DNA from 2 places in the Actinoplanes lobatus genome. Region 2 is predicted to be linked to the other one. Evidence: riboswitches for the same ligand, from Rfam matches in the RefSeq annotation. Region 2 holds a riboswitch; the other holds the start of a gene.
What was found. A riboswitch is a leader RNA that binds a small molecule or an ion and turns the genes downstream of it on or off. The one in region 2 is predicted to bind cobalamin.
Positions count from the first base shown of each region.

Region 1: another riboswitch for cobalamin. It lies ahead of BJ964_RS11535 (ABC transporter substrate-binding protein); the one in region 2 lies ahead of BJ964_RS36135 (ribonucleoside-diphosphate reductase subunit alpha).

Region 1 is NZ_JACHNC010000001.1:2,500,303-2,508,637, forward strand. It holds gene mqnE (aminofutalosine synthase MqnE) at 1-1,137, shown strand, start outside; gene BJ964_RS11515 (hypothetical protein) at 1,160-1,570, shown strand; gene BJ964_RS11520 (DUF4229 domain-containing protein) at 1,583-1,894, shown strand; gene BJ964_RS11525 (PadR family transcriptional regulator) at 1,959-2,285, shown strand; gene lepB (signal peptidase I) at 2,282-2,893, shown strand; cobalamin riboswitch at 2,885-3,033, shown strand; gene BJ964_RS11535 (ABC transporter substrate-binding protein) at 3,124-4,044, shown strand; gene BJ964_RS11540 (FecCD family ABC transporter permease) at 4,084-5,166, shown strand; gene BJ964_RS11545 (ABC transporter ATP-binding protein) at 5,163-5,933, shown strand; gene fliQ (flagellar biosynthesis protein FliQ) at 6,011-6,280, shown strand; gene BJ964_RS11555 (S8 family peptidase) at 6,323-7,495, opposite strand; gene BJ964_RS11560 (VOC family protein) at 7,605-8,335, opposite strand, start outside.
Region 2 is NZ_JACHNC010000001.1:7,864,388-7,872,722, reverse strand. It holds gene BJ964_RS36155 (hypothetical protein) at 1-110, opposite strand, end outside; gene BJ964_RS36150 (ISAs1 family transposase) at 487-1,650, opposite strand; gene BJ964_RS36145 (hypothetical protein) at 2,129-2,755, opposite strand; gene BJ964_RS36140 (ArsR/SmtB family transcription factor) at 2,759-3,115, shown strand; cobalamin riboswitch at 3,171-3,384, shown strand; gene BJ964_RS36135 (ribonucleoside-diphosphate reductase subunit alpha) at 3,510-5,909, shown strand; gene BJ964_RS36130 (ribonucleotide-diphosphate reductase subunit beta) at 5,909-6,904, shown strand; gene BJ964_RS36125 (hypothetical protein) at 6,947-7,834, opposite strand; gene BJ964_RS36120 (hypothetical protein) at 7,877-8,335, opposite strand, start outside.

The DNA.
Region 1 (8,335 bases), 5.4 Mb from region 2:
AAGGTCTACGCCGGTGAGCGGCTGAGCCGCGAGGACGGTGTCGCGCTCTACGAGTGTGATGATCTCGCCTGGCTCGGCCGCCTGGCGCACCACAAGCGCACCGAGCTGAACGGTGACCGGGTGATGTTCAACGTCAACCGGCACCTCAACCTCACCAACGTCTGCTCGGCCAGCTGCGCGTACTGCTCCTTCCAACGCAAGCCGGGTGAGAAGGACGCGTACACGATGCGCATCGACGAGGCCGTCCGCAAGGCCAAGGAGATGGAGGACGAGCAGCTCACCGAGCTGCACATCGTCAACGGCCTGCACCCCACCCTCCCCTGGCGGTACTACCCGAAGGTACTGCGTGAGCTGAAGGCCGCGCTGCCGAACGTGAAGCTCAAGTGCTTCACCGCGACCGAGGTGCAGTGGTTCGAGAAGATCAGTGGGCTGTCGGCCAGCGAGATCCTGGACGAGCTGATGGACGCCGGCCTGGAGTCGCTGACCGGTGGCGGCGCCGAGATCTTCGACTGGGAGGTCCGGCAGCACATCGTGGACCACGCGTGCCACTGGGAGGACTGGTCGCGGATCCACCGGCTGGCCCACGAGAAGGGCATGAGGACGCCCGCCACCATGCTGTACGGGCACATCGAGGAACCGCGGCACCGGGTCGACCACGTGATGCGGCTGCGCGAGCTCCAGGACGAGACCGGTGGGTTCGCGGTCTTCATTCCGCTGCGCTACCAGCACGACTTCCACGACTCGGCGGACGGCAAGGTCCGCAACCGGATCCAGGAGCGCACCACGATGGCGGCGCCGGCCGAGTCGCTGAAGACGTTCGCGGTGTCCCGGCTGATGTTCGACAACGTGCCGCACGTGAAGTGCTTCTGGGTCATGCACGGTCTCTCGGTGGCCCAGCTGTCGCTCAACTTCGGCGCCGACGACCTGGACGGCTCGGTGGTGGAGTACAAGATCACCCACGACGCCGACTCGTACGGCACGCCGCACACCATGCACCGCGAGGACCTGCTCGACATGATCTGGGACGCCGGATTCCAGCCGGTCGAGCGGGACACTCGTTATCAGGTGGTACGCGAGTACGAGAAGGCGCCGTCGCTGGCCGAGCGCCGCAGCGAGCCCCAGAAGATCTGGGCCTGACCCCACACGGACGGTGACGTTGATGACCCAGCTGAAGAAGGACGCGACCGGCCGCCTGGCGACGATCGGTGACCTGCTGGGTTCCGCCTTCGCCGGGCTGGCCGCCGGCGCCGCCGTACTGTTGATTTTCGAGGCGGTGATGGCGCTGACCGGCCTCGGTGAGTTCGGTGAGTCGAACGGCTGGCTCGCGCTGATCCTGCCCGTCTGGTTGTTCGTCGAGGAGTTCCGGGCCGAGGGCTTCGGCGCCCACCGGATCATGGTGAGTGGCCTGGCCGCCGGCTTCGGTGTCGCGGTCGGGATGACCGTGGCCGGTTTGGTGTCCGAGGTCGCTCCGCCCTTGGTCAGCGGCGGCTCCGGCGCCCTGACCGGTACGGTCGTGTACTGCCTGGTCTGGTTCTACGGCCTTCGGTGGCTCAGTCACCGGTCCGGCTGAGGGAGATAACGCATGAAGCCCGCCGTCAAGTACACGCTCGGCCGCCTCGGACTGTTCGTGGCCGCCTTCGCCGTGCTGTTCCTCCTGACGCCGTTGAACGTCCTGGTCTGCGCCATGGTGGCGTTCGTCGCCTCGGCCGCTCTCTCGTTCATCCTGCTGCGCGGGTGGCGTGACGAGATGGCCGAGCAGCTCGGCGAGATGGCGGCCCGCCGCACCGCGGAGAGGGACCGGCTTCGCTCGGCGCTCGCCGGTGACGAGGAGGCGGCCGCCGCGGGGGACCGGGTCGCCGCCGCCGACGTCGTGGAGCACCGCAAGAACTCCTGAGCCGGCATCCGTTTGATGCCGGCCTCTTGACTTCAGGTAAGTCGAGTTATGTAGAGTTTCGGTCATGCCGAGGACACCGCATGCCTCGCCGCAGACCCTGCGGCTCTTCGAGGCGCTGATGAAGGACCCGTCCACCTGGCGTTACGGTTACGACCTGAGCCGCGAGACCGGCCTGGCCTCCGGGACGCTCTACCCGATCCTGATGCGCCTCACCGAGCAGGCGCTGCTGGAGGCCGGCTGGGAGCCCTCCGACCAGCCCGGCCGCCCGCCCCGGCACACCTACCGGCTGACCGGCGACGGGGTGGCGCTGGCCCGGGTCCGGCTGGCCGACGCGGCGGCCAAGGCCGCGGCCCGCCGGGGCACGAGCCTGGCGATCGTGAGGCCGGCATGAGGCGGGTGCTGTACCTGATCCTGAGGACCGCGGTCACGGGCAAGCCGTGGGGTGAAGCGGTGCTGGCCGAGTTCGATCAGACCACCGGGACCTGGGCGGCGCTGCGCTGGACCGCCGGCGGGCTGTGGGTGGCGGCACGGGAGCGGCCGGTCGCCTACGGGGTCGCGCTGGCCGCCGTGCTGCTCGCCGTGACCACGTCGTTCTCCTTCTCGATCTGGTTCGTGCCGAGCAACGCCATGAATCCGACCCTCGCCGTCACGAGCCGCCACCTGGTCGACCGGATCGGCTACCGGGTGACCGGCATCGACCACGGCGACATCGTCGCTCTCCCGATCCCGGACGCGCCCGGACACGAGACCCTGCTCCGGGTCATCGGCCTGCCCGGTGACCGCATCGAGTGCCGGGACGGGCGGGTGCTGCGCGGCGGCACGGCGCTCGACGAGCCGTACCTGTCGTTCGAGTCCCAGGTGGTCGGCACCGAGTGCGCTCCGGTCACCGTCCCGGACGGCGCCGTCTACGTGCTCGGTGACAGTCGCCCGGTGGCCCAGGACTCCCGCCACTGGGGCCTGATCAGCACGGACGATGTGACCGGAAGGCTCGTCATGTGATGCCGTTGAGGTTGCGGGACGGCCGTGGGTTAGCGTTTCAGGGACCGCGCCGCAGCGAAGCCGGTGTGAAACCGGAGCTGTCCCGCAACTGTGATCCCTCTTCGGAGGTCTAGCCAGGTCGCCTGGGCGTCGGTCGCGATTCAGCGCTCCCGGGGAGGGGCGCCTCGCGGGCGGCGGCCAGCGTGGCCCCTGTCGGCGAAGCACCACCTGACCGGCCGACAGGAGGACCGATGAAACGCCTGCTCACCGCTGCCATAGCGGCCACCGCACTGTTCCTCACCGGATGTGCGAGTAACGAACCCGAGCCCGCCACCGCGTCCAGCGCCGCCGCCGGGGCGTACCCGGTCACGGTCGGCGCCGTGACCCTGAACGCTCAGCCCGCGAAGATCGTGTCGCTGAGCCCGACGGCCACCGAGATGCTCTACGCGATCGGCGCCGGGCCGCAGGTCACCGCGGTCGACGACCAGTCCACCTACCCGGCCGACGCACCGAAGACCGACCTGTCCGGTTTCAAGCCGAACGCCGAGGCGATCGCGGCCAAGGACCCGGACCTCGTGGTGCTGTCCAACGACTCCGACGGCATCGTGGCCCAGCTCGGCAAACTGTCGATCCCGGCGTTCGTGTCACCGGCCGCCGCCACCCTCGACGACACCTACCGGGAGATCACCGAACTCGGCGCGCTCACCGGTCACCCGGCCGAGGCGAAGGCGCTGAACGAGCGGATGGCCGCGGACATCGACACGATCGTCAAGTCGGTGCCGGCCCGGAGCAAGCCGCTCAGCTACTACTACGAGCTGGGCCCGGACCTGTACTCGGCCACCTCGAAGACCTTCATCGGCTCGGTCTTCAACCTCTTCGGGATGACCAACGTGGCCGACGCCGCCGACCCGGACGGCAAGCTCGGCGGCTACCCGCAGCTGGCCCAGGAGTCGCTGGTCCAGGCGAACCCGGACACCATCTTCCTGGCCGACACGAAGTGCTGCCAGCAGTCCCCGGAGACGGTGAAGGCGCGGCCCGGCTGGTCGTCGATCGCCGCCGTCGGCAAGGGCCAGATCTACGCCCTCGACGACGACATCGCCTCGCGCTGGGGTCCCCGTACCGTCGATCTGGTCAAGGCCGTCGGAGACGCGGTGAGCAAGGTTCCCCAATGAGCGAGCTTGCGAGCGAATCATCGGCTCAGTCTTGAACTCATGGCGACGCTGGAGCGAAGCGGAGGCGGCGCCATGAGCCGGCGCCGGCCTGCCGGGCTGCGCCCGGTGTGGCTGGCGGCCGGAGTGCTCACGCTGCTGGGAGCGATGGTCCTGGCGCTGGCCTTCGGGTCGGTCCGGCTGCCGCCCGGCGGCGTCGCGGTGGAGATGCTCAATCTCCTTCCGGGGGTACGCCTGGACAGCGGCCTGACCGACCGTGAGATCGCGATCCTCACCCAGCTCCGGCTGCCCCGCGTGGTGCTGGGCGCGCTGGTCGGCTCGATGCTGGCCCTGGCCGGCGCCGCCTACCAGGGTGCCTTCCGCAACCCGCTGGCCGATCCGCACCTGCTCGGGGTGGCGGCCGGCGCCGGTCTCGGGGTGACCGCGGTGATCGTCCTGCGGGCCACCGGCGAGGTCACCGAGCTGCCGATCGGGGCGCCGATGGCGGCGTTCGTGGGCGCGGTCGGCGCGGTGGCCCTCACCTGGCTGCTCGGCGCGGCCGGGGGCCGGGACCGGTCGCCCGCCACCCTGATCCTGGCCGGGGTCGCGGTGTCGGCGTTCCTGTCCGCGGCGCAGACCTACCTGCTGCAACGGAACGTCGAGTCGGTCCGTGAGGTGTTCTCCTGGACGCTCGGCCGGCTGTCCACCGCGGGCTGGCACGACGTGCGGGTGATCCTGCCCTACACGGTGATGACCGCCGCGATCGTGCTGGCCCAGCGCCGCGAGCTGGACGTGCTGACCGTCGGCGACGCCGAGGCGACCAGCCTGGGCCTGCACCCGCAGCGGTCCCGCTACCTGCTGATCATCGCGGCCTCGCTGGGCACCGCCGCCGCGGTCAGCGCCTCCGGGCTGATCGGCTTCGTCGGGATCATCGTGCCGCACACGCTGCGACTGATGACCGGGCCCAGCTACCGGGCGTTGCTGCCGCTGTCGCTGCTGTTCGGGGCGGCCTTCCTGGTCCTCGCCGACCTGGTCGCCCGGACCGCGGGCGGAGACGCGGAGATCCCGATCGGTGTGGTCACGGCGTTCCTCGGCGCGCCCTTCTTCGTGCTGGTGCTGCGGACCAACCGGGCGGTGCCGTCATGAGCGCTATTGAAGTGGAGGGCCTCACGGTACGGCTGGACGGGACCCTCATCGTCGACGGTGTGGACCTGGACGTGGCCGAGGGCGAGTGGGTCACCGTCATCGGGCCGAACGGGGCCGGCAAGTCCACCGCGCTGCGGGCCATCGGCGGGCTGCTGACGTTCGGCGGGACGGTCCGGTGGCACGGCGTCCCGGCCGACCGTCTGTCCCGCCGCGAACGGGCCAAGGCGGTGGCCACCGTGCTCCAGTCACCGGTGGTGCCGCCGGCCATGCGGGTGTTCGACTACGTGTTGCTCGGGCGTACCCCGTTCATCCCGCCGCTGGGCCGGGAGTCGGCGACGGACCTGGCCGCGGTGGAGGAGGTCCTGGTCGCGCTGGACCTGGAGTCCTTCGCCGGGCGGCGTCTCGAGACCCTCTCCGGCGGGGAGCGGCAGCGGGTCTTCCTGGCCCGGGCGCTCGCCCAGGGGGCCGGGATCCTGCTGCTGGACGAGCCGACCAGCGCCCTGGACATCGGTCACCAGCAGGAGGTGCTGGAGCTGGTGGACCGGCTGCGCGCCGAGCGGGGCCTGACCGTGCTCGCCACCATGCACGACCTGACCACCGCCGGCGAGTACGCCGACCGGATGTTCCTGCTGGCCGCCGGCCGGGTGGCCGCGTCCGGCACGCCCGCCGAGGTGCTGACCGAACCGAACCTGGCCGAGCACTACCGGGTCAAGGTCCGGATCATCGAGGGCGACCGGGGACCGCTCGTGGTGGCCGTCCGCGGCTGATCTTGCACAACCGGACGGCAACCGGGTCCTGCCCGTTCCGCACTCCGGCGTTTCCTCAAGTCCCCGAACTGATGGGCATGACGGACACGATGGTGGTTGAGCTGGCGATGCAGGCCCTGACGATCGCGGCGAAGATGGCGGCGCCGGTGCTCCTGACCGCCCTCGTGGTCGGCTTCGCCGTCTCGCTCTTCCAGTCGGTCACCCAGATCCAGGAGGCCACGCTCTCCTTCGTCCCGAAGGCGATCGCGATCGGCGCGGCCCTGCTGCTGGCCGGCAACTGGATGCTCCACGAGATGATGACCTACACCACCCAGCTCTTCGAGAAGGTCCCGAGCCTGCTCGCCTGAGAAGGACCGCCCGAACCGGGCGGCCCTTCCGTCAGGGGAGGATCAGGAACCGACGTAGAGCAGCCGGTTCGGCGAGCCGGTGCCGCGGCTGGTGACCACTCCGGTGGTGGCGTTGTTCACGATCGCCGCGTTGACCGTGCTGACCGAGGCGCCCGGGTTGGCGGCCAGGTAGAGGGCGACCGCGCCGGCCACGTGCGGGGCCGCGAACGAGGTGCCACTGCCGGTGTAGGTGGCGGTGTCGCTGGTCCGCCACGCCGAGGTGATCGAGACGCCGGGCGCGAAGAGGTCCAGCACCGAGCCGTAGTTCGACCAGGAGGCCTTGGCGTCCGCGTTGCTCGTGGCGCCGACGGTGAGTGCCTCGGTGACCCGGGCCGGGGACGTGTTGCTCGCGTTGACCCCCGAGTTGCCGGCCGCGATCGTGTACGGGATCCCCGCCGTGATCGACCGCCGCACCGCCGCGTCCAGGGTGCTGCTCGCCCCGCCGCCGAGGCTCAGGTTCGCCACCGAACGGCCGGGGGTCGCGTTGGCGGTCACCCAGTCGATGCCGGCGATGACCCCGGCGGTCGTGCCCGAGCCGTTGTTGTCGAGCACCCGGACACCGACGACGTTGGCGCTCTTGGCGACGCCGTAGGTGCTGCCGGCCGCGACCCCGGCCACGAAGGTGCCGTGCCCGTTGCCGTCCTGCGCGATGTTGTCCCCGTCGACGGCGTCGTAGCCGTACGACGCGCGGCCCCCGAAGTCCTGGTGGGTGATCGTGATGCCGGTGTCCACCACGTAGACGGTGACGCCGCTGCTCACCCCGTACGTGTAGGTGCCGCTCAGCGGGAGCGCCCGCTGGTCGATGCGGTCCAGGCCCCACGGCGCAGAGGTCTGCGTGCCGGCGATCCGGACGACCTGGTCGGCCTCGACCGACGCGACGGCGGGATCGGCGGCGAGCCGGGCGGCCTGGGCGGCGCTCAACTTCGCGGTGTAACCCTCGACGGCGCTGCCGAAGACTCGGGTGACACTGCCGCCGTAACGCTTGGTGAGCCGGTCGGCTCGGGAGCGGTCGGCGTCGCCGTTCTTGAAGACGACGACGTACGAGCCGTCGATCGCGGCGGCGCTGTCCGCGTACAGGACCGTCCCGGTCGCCGGTGTGGCGAACGCGGGGGTGGCGAGGGAGAGGGCGAGAGCGGAGCCGGCGAGGATCGCGGCACCTCGGATGGCGGGTCGCATGGGTTCCTCCATGGTCGTGGCCGGTGTCCTTGTTGGACGCCTGACGAAGACGCTAGAGAGAAACCTTTGATTGAAGATCAACGATTCGTTAGAGCCCTGACAACGACTTTTATCGATGATTGTTGAGGATTGCGAACGTGCCGCCCTGCGGATCGGACAGCACCGCGTAACGTCCGGGCGCGATCTGCGTGGGCGGATGCACGATCCGGCCGCCCAGGGAGGCGGCGTGCTCGGCGGCGCGATCACAGTCGCTCACCGCGAAATAGACGAGCCAGTGCGCCGGGAGATCGTCCGGCCAGCCGCTGCCGACCATCAGCTGGAGGCCGGCCACCGGGGTGCGGTTGAGTTCGCAGATCACGTACGGCAGGCCGGTGACGTGGGCCTGCCGGAAGGTCCAGCCGAATACCGCGCCGTAGAAGGCCATCGCGCCCTCCAGGTCCCGGGTGTTCAACTCGTTCCACGTGCACGCGCCGGGCAGGCCGAACACCTCGGCGCCGCGCATCATCCCGGCCTCCCAGGTACTGAACGGTGCCCCCGCCGGATCCAGGAACGCCGCCATCCGTCCCTGGTCCATCACGTCGAACGGCGGCACCAGCACCTTGCCCTGCGCGCTCTCCACCCGGCCGGCGACCGCGTCCGCGTCACCGGCCGCGAAATACGTGCTCCAGGCGGTCTGCTGTCCCTCGCCGAACAGCGGTCCGGCGCCGGCCACGGGCAGCCCGTTCAGGTGGAAGGTGGTGTAACCCCCGAAGTCGTCGCCGGAGATCTCTGCGGTCCAGCCGAACAGCGCGGTGTAGAAGCGAATCGCGTCATCGAGGTCGGCGGTGGCCAGATCCACCC
Region 2 (8,335 bases):
GCGGCCACAATGCCAAAGATCAGCAAGGCCAGGGCCGCAACGGCCAGAACGATCCACCCGACAGTGGCGGCACGTGCCGATTCCCCGGCCGCCCAGGAATTCAATGTCACGTCGTGATTCCTTTCACCGGCGCGTCGAGTCTGGATTCTCGCCCATGGAAGCGAACGCAATGGGCGCGGGGTCGCGAGCGGTAAGCCTCGCGTGTCAATAGTGAATGTTCTACGCGATAGGGTGGCGCAACGAGAAGCAAGGAACATGTTGTTGCATCGAGAAATTACATGGGAAACGATGGCGAGCACTCATCCTTTCGGTCAGCTGGATGCGCGGTCCGGCCTGACGAATGTGAATGATCACGTATGTCGTCGAGTGGAGATCTCGCGGCCATCGCCAAATTGTGATCTCTGGCGGGTGGCCATGCATGATCCGGTGCCCTCATCGCGGTTCCCCCGATACGAGCGCTTATTGATCCAGGGCCCCGGCAAAGTCCTAAATGAGGCCGAGGAGTGTCAACGGGCGGTTGCTGTCGCGGGCGTGATGGCGGGTGGCGGCGGCGATGTTGGTGGTTCCGGCTGCCCGTAATGCGCTGATGGCAGCGTCGCGGAGGGCGGCCATGACGTGTGGTCCGGTGCCGGTACGGATTTGGCTGCGGTCTTCTGCGTAGGTGACGTCGCGAACCCAGTGGATCTTGTTTTCGATGGTCCAGTGCCCGCGGATCCAGGCTGCCAGTTGGGCAGGTTTTGCCTGGTGGACGTGTAGGTCGGTGATGGCGTAGACGGTTTGGGTGGTGAAGCGCCGTGGCTGGTCGAGGCGGCGTCTACGACGGCGGATCTGCAGGGCTTGGACGGCATGCGGGAAGTCGATGCCTGCGGCGACGGTCACGATCCTCAGGGTGCGGATCTCCCGGCGGCCGTGGCCGCGGTCATCCTGGCGGGCAGCTTGCGGGACTTGCCGCCAGGGCAGACGGGAGAGCTGTTTGTGCAGGTGCGGTTGGTTGCCTTTGACGGTCAGGATCCAATGGGCGCCCCGTTCGGCGAGGTAGTCGACGTGTTCGCGCTGGCAGTGCATCGCGTCGGCGGTGATCACGGCGTCTCGTAGGTCGCCGATCTGGTCCAGCAGAGGCGCGAATCGGGTGATCTCATTGGTCTTGCTGTCGATATCGGTGCTGGCCAGGACCATGCCGGCGTTCTGATCGCAGGCGGCCAGCAGGTGCCGGGCGGTGCTGTCGCCGGTGCGGGATCCGCGCAGTGTCTTGCCGTCGACCGCGATGGCCTGCCGGCTTGTCGAGGTCTCGGCCCGGCCTACGAGCCAGACAGCGATCGCCGTGGTCAGCAGCTGCGCATCGAGGGCCTGCAGCAATCGGCGGATCATCGCTTCAGAGGGGCGCCGGTCAGGGGCGATACCCAGGGCGAGAGCTGTCGAGGCCGGAACGTCGGCGACCCATTCGGCGATCGCCGTATAGGAACGGCAGCCGGCGATCACGGCACAGACTGCTGCGATCACTACCGCCGTCAACCGGTGCCGGACCCCACGACGTGCCCGCGGATCAGGCAGGCAATCGAGCACTGCCACCAGGCCGCCAGCGGTTTCGGGCACGGTCAGAGCCGGTGCGCAGGACAAAGAGGAGATCAGCGATGATGGCAGTGCGGGCATGACTCACTTCGGATAGATCATCGTGGCGTAGGAACCTTGATGATCTTTCGAACCGGTCATGCCCGTCTTGCTACACCCAACAGCGGCGCTTCTACTCCAGATCCCCCAAGTCGGACACCGTCACGACTTTGCCGGGGCCCTGCTTATTGATCTGCCGCGAAGTAGGCGGTCGGCGGATGTTGTGCACGCGGCCGGCTCACTGGCCTACGCTGCCCGGGTGAGTTCGCCAGATGTTCTGAGCATCGACAGGCTGTCAAAAGGGCTTCTCGTCGAGTACCTCGGTGTTCTCACTGCCTCCGACTACGAGGAGCGACGGCGCCGCGTGCTGGCAGGGCAAGCACCTCAGGATTGAGCCGGTCATGGCGAGCCTACGATGTTCTTGATGTTGCGCTTGAAACGGCACTGGGAGGCGGCACCACTGACCTGGACGGGGAATGACCCCGACCAGATCAAACTGTGGTGACTCAGGATGATCGCCCTACTCGTCGCAGGGGCGAAGTATCAACGAGCGTGTCCACTCCGACTGCTTTTCGACCATGAGCGACACCCGGGCGCCGGGGTCGGGCGGGGTGCCTTCGTACTCGACAGTCTCGTAGGCCTCGCCGAAGTGGACGGTGTACTCGCGATTGCCCGGAAATACGCGCTCGACCGTTGCGTCGAGGACGGCGCCCACGGGCCGGCGTCGCGCGATCGCCGCCCATTCCGACCCCGACCGTCGGTGTGACCGCGCGCCCCGGCCACGCATGCCGGCGTCGAGCGGAAGCAGCCGAATCTCGAACCCGCGATGTTGGAGTACTTCGAACAGGCCCTTACGCCCGACGGGCGGCCATTGCGAGGGCTCCTCCGGCAGCGCCAGCGCATCGACCCAACCGGGAACCGGGTCGCCGACGTCGACCGCCATGCCCGCGCGCCCGGCACCCGCCGGGAATCCGGTCACCATTCCCCAGGTTCGCGATCCTCGTGGAAGTCGTCGCCGAACGGCGCTCAATTCATCCTCACCCATGACCTGACCATTATTGGCTTTCCGGCCGGTGGCGATCCGGGAACCGAACGCTCCGCCGAAGCGACTCACCCGGTAAGGACAGTCGGCGAGAAGGCGGGTCACGAGATGAGGTACGACGTGCGGAGACGGCGGCCACGGGGCTGGGCACATCCCGACCTTGCTGACGTCGACCTCGGCAGGGTGCTCGACGCTCTCGGCGACCCGGTGCGGCTGGAGGTCGTCCGGCAGTTGGCCACCGCTGGGGGAGTGGTGCAGGGTGCGTTCGACGTGCCGGTGACCGGCCAGACCCTCTCCCATCACCTGAGGACTCTCACCACCGCCGGTCTCGTACGCGTGAGCCAGGCCGGCCGGTTCCGTTGCTGCGAGCTGCGCACACGTGACGTGGAGAAGCGCTTTCCCGGCCTGCTGCCGGCGATCCTGGCCAATGCCGGTGTCGGCGCCCCACGAACGATGCCGCCATGAGGGTGACGGTTTGGACACACCATGTGGGGTTGTGACTTTCCGATGCCGCCCATATATGGTGTTCCCCGCAGCTGGTTCGGCCGCGCCCGTCAGGGTGTGTCCGAGGCAACAGGGAACCCGGTGTGAAACCGGGACTGCCCCGCAGCGGTGAGTGGGAACGACCGCCGTCATGAAGCACTGGGCTCGTCAGAGCCTGGGAAGCGACGGCCAGTAGGCGGCTTTACCCAAGGCCCACGAGTCCGAAGACCTGCCAGCGCGCCGTGCATCCACAGTGATGCGCGGCGGTCGAAGGCCGCGTGGGACGGCCGACGCCATCAGCCGGGCCCTTCCTGGGCCGCGGCGGCGTCCTCCTGCGCACCCGAGACCTCGGCCGGCGTGATGAGGGGGACGAGACATGACAGCAGCTACGCAGGATCCGCCGGCTACCGGACATGTGGTGCCGGAGCAGCGCCGCCATGTGATGCAGGTGCGCAAGAGAAACGGCGACCTGGAGCCGGTCGACGTCAACAAGATCGTCAAGGCGGTCGAGTTGTGGGTCGCTGATCTCGGTGAGGTCGACCCGCTGCGGGTGGCGACCAAGACCATCAGTGGCCTGTACGACGGGGCGACCACCGCTGAGCTGGACAAACTGTCGATCCAGACGGCGGCCGAGCTGATCGGCGAGGAACCGCAGTACTCGAAGCTCGCCGCCCGGCTGCTCGCCGCGTACGTCGACAAGGAGGTCCGCGGTCAGGGCGTCGCCAGTTTCAGCCAGTCGATCCGCTACGGCCACGGCCTCGGCCTGATCGGCGACGATACCGCGGCGTTCGTGGCCCGCAACGCGCGCAAACTCGACGACGCCGTGGACGCCGCCGGTGACCTGCGGTTCGAGTACTTCGGCCTGCGTACCGTCGCCGACCGCTACCTGCTGCGCCACCCACAGTCCCGCCTGGTCGTGGAGACCCCGCAGTACTGGCTGCTGCGGGTCGCCTGCGGACTGTCCAAGGACGCCCGGGAGGCGATCGGCTTCTACCGGCTGATGTCCTCGCTGGCCTATCTGCCCAGCTCGCCGACGCTGTTCAACTCCGGCACGCGGCACACCCAGATGTCGTCGTGCTTCCTGGTCGACTCGCCGAAGGACGAACTGGACTCGATCTACGAGCGCTACCACCAGGTCGCGAAACTGTCGAAGTTCTCCGGCGGCATCGGCATCGCCTGGTCACGCATCCGCGGCCGGGGCGCCCTGATCCGCGGAACCAACGGGAAGTCGAACGGCATCGTCCCGTTCCTGAAAACGCTCGACGCCGGGGTGGCGGCGGTCAATCAGGGGGGCCGCCGCAAAGGCGCCGCATGTGTCTACCTGGAGCCGTGGCACCCGGACATCGAGGAGTTCCTGGAACTGCGCGACAACACCGGCGAGGAGTCCCGCCGCACGCACAACCTGAACCTGGCGAACTGGATCCCGGACGAGTTCATGCGCCGCGTCGAGGCCGACGGCGAATGGTCGCTCATCGACCCGTCCGACGCCCCGTCACTGCCGGACCTGTTCGGTGACGAATTCACCGAGGCCTACCGGGCGGCCGAGAAGAAGGCCGTCAAAACCGTCAAAGCCCGAGACTTGTACGGCCGGATGATGCGCACTCTGGCGCAGACCGGCAACGGCTGGATGACGTTCAAGGACCGCTCGAACTCGCTGTCGAACCAGACGGGCGAGCCCGGCAACGTGATCCACCTGTCGAACCTGTGCACCGAGATCCTCGAGGTCAACAACGACGACGAGACAGCCGTCTGCAACCTCGGCTCGATCAACCTGGGTCAACACGTCAACGTTGACGGTGTTGACTGGGTCAAGTTGAGAGAGACGGTGCGGACCGCGGTCGTCTACCTGGACCGGGTCATCGACATCAACTACTACCCGTCGCAGCAGGCCGCAGCCTCGAACCCGCGGTGGCGGCCGGTCGGGCTCGGGCTGATGGGCTTGCAGGACGCGTTCTTCACCCTGCGACTGCCGTTCGACTCCGCCGAAGCCCGCGACCTGTCGACCCGCGTCCAGGAGGAGATCTTCCTGACCGCCCTGGAGACGTCGGCCGAACTCGCCGCCGCCGTCGGCCCGCATCCGGCGTACCCCGAGACCCGGGCCGCCAAGGGTGAGTTGCATCCGGACCTGTGGGGCGCCGAGGTCACGCAGACCGACCGGTGGGAGGCGCTGCGATCGACCATCGCCGCACACGGGCTGCGCAACTCGCTGCTGATCGCCATCGCGCCGACCGCGACGATCGCGTCCATCGCCGGCGCCTACGAATGCATCGAGCCGCAGGTGTCCAACCTGTTCAAACGCGAGACCATGTCCGGCGAGTTCCTTCAGATCAACACCTATCTGGTACGGGAACTCAAGTCCCGCGGACTGTGGACCGCCGCCATCCGCGAGCAGATCAAGCGCGCCGAAGGCTCGGTGCAGGCGATCGCCGAACTGCCGGACGACGTACGGGAACTGTTCCGCACCGCCTGGGAACTGCCGCAGAAGGCGCTGATCGAACTCGCGGCGGCCCGGGCCCCGTTCATCGACCAGTCGCAATCGTTGAACCTGTTCATGGCCGCACCGACCATCAACAAGCTCTCCTCGATGTACCTGTACGCCTGGAAGGCCGGTCTCAAGACCAGCTACTACCTGCGCTCGCGTCCGGCCACCCGCATCCAGCAGGCCACCGTCGCGGTCGCGCCCGCTGTCACCGCCCCGGTCTCCCTCATCCCGGCGCTCACGCCGGCCGAGGCCTGTTCCCTGGAAAACCCCGAATCGTGTGAGGCCTGCCAGTAATGCTGCTCGACCCCGGAATGGACCTGACCCTGCGGCCGATGAAGTACCCGCACTTCTTCGACCGCTTCAAGGACGCCATCAAGAACACCTGGACCGTGGAGGAGGTCGACCTGCACTCCGACCTCGCCGACCTGGCCAGACTGTCGCCCGCCGAACAGCACCTGGTGTCCCGGCTGGTCGCCTTCTTCGCCACCGGCGACACCATCGTCGCCAACAACCTGGTCCTCAACCTGTATCAACACGTCAACTCGCCGGAGGGCCGGCTCTATCTGTCGCGGCAGCTGTTCGAGGAGGCCGTACACGTCCAGTTCTATCTGAACCTGCTCGACACCTACGTGCCCGATGAGCAGGAGCGTTTCGAGGCGTTCGCCGCGGTCGAGAACATCCCGTCGATCGCCCGTAAGGCCGAGTTCTGCTTCAAGTGGATCGACTCGGTCTTCGATCTGCGCAGGCTGGAGACCAAGGAGCACCGGCGGGCATTCCTGCTCAACGTCATCTGCTTCGCCGCCTGCATCGAAGGGCTGTTCTTCTACGGCGCCTTCGCGTACGTCTACTTCCTGCGCTCCCGCGGCGTGTTGCAGGGTCTCGCGTCCGGCACCAACTGGGTGTTCCGCGACGAGAGCATGCACATGGCGTTCGCCTTCGACGTCGTCGACCAGGTGCGGGCCGAGGAGCCCGACCTGTTCGACGCCACGATGCAGCAGCAGGTCCGCGACATGCTGGCCGAGGCCGTCGAGTGCGAGGTCCAGTTCGCCGCCGACCTGCTCGAACAGGGCGTCTCCGGAATGTCGCCGGCGGACATGCGCGAATACCTCCAGCACGTCGCCGACCGGCGGCTCGCCGCACTCGGCATCGACCCGATGTACGGCAGCAAGAACCCCTTCGCGTTCATGGAACTCCAGGACGTTCAGGAACTGTCCAACTTCTTCGAGCGGCGCGTGTCGGCATACCAGGTCGGCGTGACCGGAACCGTCAGCTTCGACGACGACTTCTGACCGGCACGAGAAACGGCCGGGACCCTTGCGGTCCCGGCCGCTTCAGTGTTCGCGTACGGAGTGCTGACCGCTCTGCTCCCGGGCCCACCGCCGCCGTTGCCGGGAAACGAGGTCGCACGGCTGCCAGAGGTTGCCGTCGTTGCCGCAACAGATCGGCGCCAGCGATGGCCCGGCTCCCCGTTCGAGGGCCACACAGTACTGGGAAGTGGTCCCGCACGACGCGAACGCCGCCTCCGAACACCGGCCCGGCTCCGGCCGGCTCGATTCGGGCGCGAGCAACGCGGCGAGTTCGCCGGCATGGCGCCGGCCCGCCACCCGCGAGAACGAACGGGCGATCAGCGTACGGGCGGATTCGTCGGCCAGCATCGGGCGCAACACGGTCAGCGCCGCTGAACGGACCACGTCGACCCGCTCGACGGCCCGCTCGACCAGGAACGGAATGAACTCGGGCTGAGGCGCCCGGCCCATCTTGGCGAGGGCGGCCGCCCGCACGTACCCGTCCGGGTTCAGACTGGCCAACGCCCAGCTCAGCGGCACATCGCCGACCTCGGGAAACGCGCGGATCTCCCGTCGGCGGGCGTGGAAGAACAGGCCGTCCAGCAGCCGGGCGCATTCGCTGAGCTCGGTGAGTGTGTCGGCGGCTCGCCTTCCTCCCAACGGAGCCACGTCCACGATCAGCTGCTGATAGCCGGCGATGTCGTGCCGTGCGAACCGCCGAGCGGATACGCCGACCGTCCGCATCGTCTCGTCGACGGCCCGCCTGCGCCACTCGAAGACCCAGAATACGAAGCCGCCACCGAAGAACAGCAGGCACAACGCGGCCGTCAACGGCGCCGTGACGAGCATGGTCATGGAGACCAGAGCGAACAGGGCGCACACCCAGACACTGAAGTGTTCGCCGGCGCTGAGAAGCCGGAGGCGCGGGAGCATGCCGGGGACCGTACTGGAATTGATCTTGATTTGCATCGGTGTTCAGCTGCGAGACCTGCGGATCACTACAGGCCGGGGCCTCCGCTCGGCAGCGCTTCGGGGCCTGGATCGTTGAATCGTACGGATCTCTGGGAGGTCTGTCTCCGGGTAGGTGATGCCTGCCTTCTGCCAGAAGTCGGTGAAGATCCAGATGTCGTTCAGCGTGGTGTGGTCGTCAGGGAATGGCTTGCGGCGGCCCAGCCACCAGCCGAAGAGGCCCGAGGACGCCACGGGTATCAGGTACGGGGTGACGAGGTCGGTGGCTATGCTGAATGCTTCGGCGACCACCTGCGGGTGGCCGGCCCATTCCTGCTTCAGGCGCTTGATCTCACGGCGATCGCCGGTGAAGTAGTTCGGGCAGGAGCTGAAGCGGTCCAGCTCGGTCCCGCCGCGCCACAGCACGTGATTCCAGAGGTCGCCGTCGTAGACCTCGATGGTGCTGACCAGAGCATCGAATTCGCG